Regions from separate parts of the Sphingomonas sp. M6A6_1c genome, predicted to be linked through region 2. Evidence: riboswitches for the same ligand, from Rfam matches in the RefSeq annotation. Region 2 holds a riboswitch; the other holds the start of a gene.
The links. Region 2 has a riboswitch for thiamine pyrophosphate ahead of ACLBWH_RS12575 (TonB-dependent receptor). Riboswitches for the same ligand answer to the same signal wherever they lie in the genome.
Positions count from the first base shown of each region.

Region 1 (3,204 bases), on a different contig from region 2:
CGACGGCCACGGCCACGCCGACCCCCACGCCGACGCCGACCCCGACCGCGACGCCCACCCCGGTGCCGACCTTCGCGGTGTCCAACATCGTGCCCGCCGACGCCAACAGCGTCGCGTACAGCCGCACCCCCAATCAGGTGCTCAACATCGTCTATCTCAACGCCGCGGCGGCGAGTGCGGGCGGCTTCTTCCCCGCCGGCCTCAACGGCACCATCAAGGCGGCGACCGCCTCCTGATCCCGCCGTCCGTATTCAAAGCTTTCAGGGGATAGACCCGATGACCGATCTTCCGACCGACACGATCCTCGACGCGATCGCCGACCGCCGCGCCGAACGCCGCAACTTCCTGCGCTATGCCGGCGGGGCCGCCGCCTCGGCCGGCGCATTGTCGCTGCTCGCCGCCTGCGGTGGCGATGGTGACGGCAGCAGCAGCCCCAGCCCGACGCCGACCGCGACCACGCCGACCGTCGGCACCGATGCCGACGTGCTCAACTTCGCGCTCAACCTCGAATATCTCGAGGCGAGCTTCTACAGCTGGGCGGCGTTCGGCCAGGGCCTGTCGAGCGGCATCATCAGCGGCGTCGGCGCGCTCGGCACCGTCACCGGCGGCGCGCAGGTGAACTTCCAGGACCCGATCGTTGCGCAATATGCGCGCGAGATCGCCAATGACGAGGTCGCGCACGTCACCTTCCTGCGCTCGATCCTCGGCAGCTTCGCGGTGGCAATGCCGGCGATCAACATCGGCGGCGACGCCAACGGTGCCTTCACCACCGCGGCGCGCGCCGCCGGCGTGGTCGGCGGGAGCGGCGTCTTCAACCCCTATGCCGACGACATCAGCTTCCTGCTCGGCGCCTATCTGTTCGAGGACGTCGGCGTCTCCGCCTACAAGGGCGCCTCGCCGCTGATCGTCAACAAGCTGTTCATCGAGGCCGCCGCCGGCATCCTCGCCACCGAGGGCTATCACGCCGGGCTGATCCGTTCGGTGCTCTATCGCAAGGGCGTCGACCCCGCCGAGACGCTTGCCGGCGCCTCGTCGATCCTCAACAACGCGCGGCTGATCTCCGACGCGCGCGACAGCCTCGACGGCAGCAGCGACATCGATCAGGGCATCGGCGACACCACCACCGCCAACGTCGTGCCGACCGATACCAACGGCCTCGCCTATAGCCGCTCGACCGGCCAGGTGCTCAACATCGTCTATCTCAACAAGGCTGCGGTCGCCTCGGGCGGGTTCTTCCCCGCCGGCATCAACGGCAACATCCGCACCTCCGCCGCCAACTGACGCTCCGATGCCCTCCCCTCCGGGGGAGGGCGATTGCGTATGACCGGCCGGGGTGTCGCAGCGGCGCCCGTATCTTCCGTCATGCCGGACTCGATCCGGCATCCCGCTGCTTCGCGCCGTCCGGGGAAGCGGGACGCCGGCGCAAGGCCGGGGTGACGGAGCGGGTTCGGAAACCCGTTGGAACCAGCCCCACGCTGATAAGCAGTAGACCCCGGGCGGGCGGAGGAATGGGCTTGGCGCCCGCCGGCGAACCGCGTACACCATCATCGTTATCCCCGGGGGAGCGCTGACGCAGCGCTTGAGAGGAAGGCCGCAGCCTTCGACCCGCTGAACCTGATCCGGTTGATACCGGCGGAGGGAGGGAGCGGTTTCATCCGAAAACCCGCGTCCGCTCTCCGTTCATGGAGAGAGACTCATGGCCGACATTCCCGCGCGTACCGAGATTGGCGTCACCACCGGCCCGATCCGCGGCTCGAAGAAGATCCACGTCGGCCCGCTCGGCGTCGCGATGCGCGAGATCCACCTCGATCCCTCCTCGGGCGAACCGCCGCTGCGCGTCTACGACACCTCCGGCCCCTATACCGATCCCGATGCGCGGATCGACATCATGGCCGGCCTGCCGCAGCTCCGCCGCGCGTGGATCGAGGGTCGCGGCGATGTCGAGCGCTACGACGGCCGCGCGATCCGTCCCGAGGACAATGGCCAGCTCGGCCCCGACCGCTCCGGCGGCGTGCCGCAATTCCCCGGCGCCGCGCGCCGCCCGCTGCGCGCCCGCGCCGGCGCCAACGTCAGCCAGATGCATTACGCCCGCCGCGGCATCGTCACCCCCGAAATGGAGTATGTCGCGACGCGCGAAAATCTCGGCCGCGCGATGCTGCGCGACCACGTCCGCGACGGCGAGAGCTTCGGCGCCGCCATCCCCGATTACGTGACGCCCGAATTCGTCCGCGACGAGGTCGCGCGCGGACGTGCGATCATCCCGAACAACATCAACCATTCCGAATCCGAACCGATGGCGATCGGCCGCAATTTCCTGGTCAAGATCAACGCCAACATCGGCAACTCCGCGGTTGCCAGCAACGTCGCGGCGGAGGTGGACAAGCTCGTCTGGTCAATCCGCTGGGGCGCCGACACGGTGATGGACCTGTCGACCGGCCGCAACATCCACGACACCCGCGAATGGATCCTGCGCAACAGCCCGGTGCCGATCGGCACCGTGCCGATCTATCAGGCGCTCGAAAAGGTCGGCGGCATCGCCGAGGAACTGACCTGGGATATCTTCCGCGACACGCTGATCGAACAGGCGGAACAGGGCGTCGACTATTTCACCATCCACGCCGGCGTCCGCCTGCCCTACATCCCGATGACGGCGAAGCGCGTCACCGGCATCGTCAGCCGCGGCGGCAGCATCATGGCGAAATGGTGCCTCGCGCATCACAGGGAATCGTTCCTCTACGAACGGTTCGACGAGATCACCGAGATCATGAAGGCCTATGACATCGCCTATTCGCTGGGCGACGGCCTGCGCCCCGGCTCGATCGCCGACGCCAACGACGAGGCGCAGTTCAGCGAGCTCTATACGCTCGGCGAACTCACCCATCGCGCCTGGGCGCAGGACGTGCAGGTGATGATCGAGGGGCCGGGCCACGTCCCGATGCACAAGATCCAGGAGAATATGACCAAGCAGCTCGAGGTTTGCGGCGAGGCGCCCTTCTATACGCTCGGGCCGCTCACCACCGATATCGCGCCGGGCTACGACCATATCACCAGCGGCATCGGCGCGGCGATGATCGGCTGGTTCGGCTGCGCGATGCTCTGCTACGTCACGCCCAAGGAGCATCTCGGCCTGCCCGACCGCGACGACGTCAAGGTCGGCGTCGTCACCTACAAGCTCGCCGCGCACGCTGCCGATCTCGCCAAGGG
Region 1 is NZ_JBKEZO010000002.1:465,346-468,549, forward strand. Features, by position in the region: gene ACLBWH_RS05290 (ferritin-like domain-containing protein) at 1-236, shown strand, start outside; gene ACLBWH_RS05295 (ferritin-like domain-containing protein) at 277-1,281, shown strand; TPP riboswitch at 1,549-1,658, shown strand; gene thiC (phosphomethylpyrimidine synthase ThiC) at 1,697-3,204, shown strand, end outside.
Region 1: another riboswitch for thiamine pyrophosphate. It lies ahead of thiC (phosphomethylpyrimidine synthase ThiC); the one in region 2 lies ahead of ACLBWH_RS12575 (TonB-dependent receptor).

Region 2 (3,204 bases):
GTTCTCGGGGATGGAGTTCACCACCGATCCGCACCGGATCGGCCAATGGGTGCCGCTGATGATGGAGGGGCGCAGCGGCGGCCTGCCGCTGGCGGCGACGCGCTCGCCGCTCGGCACCGATTGCGACTGGGGCGAGGTGACGCGCCAATATGTCACCGCGCTCAGCCGCCAGCCGGGCGTGACGCTGACCAGCGGCCACGAGGTGCGCAAGCTCGAACGCAATCCCGACAAGAGCTGGCGCGTCACCGCCGAGGCGACCAACGGCGGCGGCAAGCGGATCATCAACGCGCGCTTCGTCTTCGCCGGCGCCGGTGGCGGCGCACTGCCGATCCTGCAGGCCTCGGGGATTCCCGAAGCCGACAATTACGCCGGCTTCCCGGTCGGCGGCTCGTTCCTCGTCTCCGAAAAGCCGGAGATCGCCGACCGTCACCTCGCCAAGGTCTATGGCAAGGCCGCGGTCGGTTCGCCGCCGATGTCGGTGCCGCATCTCGACACGCGCTATTTCGACAAGCGGCGCGCGCTGCTGTTCGGGCCGTTCGCCACCTTCTCGACCAAATTCCTCAAGCACGGCTCGTATTTCGACCTGCCGGCGTCGGTGACGCTCGACAATTTCCGCCCGATGATGGCGGTCGGCTGGGACAATTTCGACCTCGTCGAATATCTCGCCGGCCAGCTGATGATGTCCGACGAGGATCGGCTGAAGGCGCTGCGCGAATATCTGCCGGGTGCGCGGGCGGAGGACTGGAAATTGTGGCAGGCCGGCCAGCGCGTCCAGATCATCAAGCGCGATCCCGACAAGGGCGGCGTGCTCAAGCTGGGGACGGAGATCGTCGCCTCGCAGGACGGCTCGATCGCCGCGCTGCTCGGTGCGTCGCCGGGGGCGTCGACCGCGCCGGCGATCATGCTGAACCTGCTCAAGACGGTCTTCCCCAAGCGGCTCGCGACCCCGGCCTGGCAGGACGGCCTGCGCAGGATCGTGCCGTCCTACGGGATCGCGCTCAACGATCATCCCGACCTGCTCGCGCAGGAATGGGCGCAGACCAGCGATGCGCTGCAACTGACGACGCCGCCGCCCGCGGTCCACGTCGCCACGCAGCCGCGCCCCGCCGGCACCCGCGTCAAGGCCGACCGCCACCCCGATCTGGCGCTGTAACCGCCCGCACGTCGAGCCCCCTATCGCTACCCCGCGGGATCGCCTAAGCCGGGCCATCCCCGGGGGGCCGCTGACGCGCGGCTGAGAAATGGGCAGCAGCCCATGACCCGCTGAACCTGATCCGGGTGATACCGGCGTAGGGAGGGTCTGCGGTGCGCCGTCGTTCCTCCGATGAAGTGGATGCGAACGATTCCGGCTCTTGTTTCCCGTTTCGACATGCGACCCGCGCGATCCTGGCTTGCGCTGGGGGTGCCGGTGCTGCTGCTGGCGGCGCCCGCCGCGGCGCAGACCGCCGAACCCGCCGAGATCCGCGTCGTCGGCCATCCCGATCCCGCCGGGCTCTTGCCCGACCAGCAGGCGCCGAAAAGCCAGAGCGCGATCTCGGCCGACTTCATCGTCAAACAGGCGCCGACGCTCAACGCCTTCCAGCTCGTCACGTTGCTGCCCGGCGCCAATGTCGCGTCGAGCGATCCCTATGGCCTGTCGACCAGTTCCAGCCTGACGCTGCGCGGGCTGGGGCAGGACGAGATCGGCGTGCTGATGGAAGGCGCGCCGCAGAACGACATCGGCTATTATTACGCCTATCCGTCACAGTTCGCCGACCCCGGCAACCTCCGGCGGATATCGATCGCGCAGGGGTCGGTCGACATCGACTCGCCGACGCTGGGCGGCGCCGGCGGGCTGCTGTCGCTGGCGCTTGACGATCCCCGGGCACGGGCGGGCGGTCTCGTCGATCTGTCGCTCGGCAGCTATGCGGCGCGGCGCGGCTTCGTGCGGATCGACAGCGGGACGATCGGCGGCACCGGGCTCAAGGCCTTCCTGTCCTATTCGAACACGCGGGCGGACAATTGGCGCGGCGCCGGCTTCGACGCCCGCCAGCATGTCGACGCCAAGCTGCTCAACGAATGGGGCGCAGGCAATCGCGCCAGCCTCGCGCTGTCGTTCAACGACGCCAATTCCTCGAGCTACCCCAGCCCCACCCTCGCCGAATGGCATGCGCAGGGCCGCGGCTTCAACTACGCCAGTCGCTACACGCCGGGCGCCACCGATTACTGGCGGCTCTATCGCGCGCCGTTCCGCAACCTCTACGCCTCGGCGCCGGTGCATCTCGTGCTCGGCGAGCGGCTGACGTTCGACAGCACCAGTTATGCGCAATTCGGTTACGGCAATTCGCCTTACGGCACGCAGCTCACCACCACCGGCAATTTCCTCGGCACCGAGGAACTGGCGCAGCCGATCGCGCTGCCCGGCGCGGTGGACGGCGTCGCGACGGTGCTCGGCAATTACACCGGCGACCAGTTCCGCGGCGGCAGCGTCGCCAAGCTGACGCTGCAGGCCGGCAGCCACCGGATCACCGCCGGGCTGTGGTTCGATTACGGCACCGATCGCGTCACCCAATCCTATACCAGCATCGATGCCGATGGTCGGCCGACCGACCGCTGGGGCTATCGCGCGAAAGCGATCCGCACCGCCGACGGCCGCCTGCTCGCCTATGAGAACCAGCGCACCGTCACCGTCACCAAGAGCTTTTTCCTCGCCGACAGCATCGCCGTCGCACCGCGGCTGACGGTCGATGTCGGGTTCAAGGGCGTCGACGTGCTGCGCAACGGCCGCAACTATCTGCCCGGGCCGCAGGACCGGGTGCGGATCGACAGTTTCGCAGCCCTGCCGCGCGCGGCGATCCATTACCGGCTCGACGACCGGCAACAGCTGTTCGCCAATTTCACCACCAACTTCCGCACGCCCAACGAATTCACGCTCTACGACAGCTATGCCGGCGGGGCGTTGGTCGCGCAGGGCAGCAACGCGCTCAAGAACGAATATTCGGTGTCGGAAGAGCTCGGCTATCGCTTCATCGGCGAAGCGGTCTCGGCCTCGGTGACCGGCTTCCACTACAAATTCCGCAACCGCCAGCTCGCGACGGTGGTCGATCAGGGCGGCGCGCAGGTCAATGCGACGCTCAACGCCGGCGGACAGACCTCTTATGGCGTCGATGCCGAGATCGACTATCGTCCGGTCGCCGCGGTCAGCCTCTATCTGTCGGGCGAGTA
Region 2 is NZ_JBKEZO010000005.1:299,461-302,664, reverse strand. Features, by position in the region: gene mqo (malate dehydrogenase (quinone)) at 1-1,153, shown strand, start outside; TPP riboswitch at 1,204-1,313, shown strand; gene ACLBWH_RS12575 (TonB-dependent receptor) at 1,370-3,204, shown strand, end outside.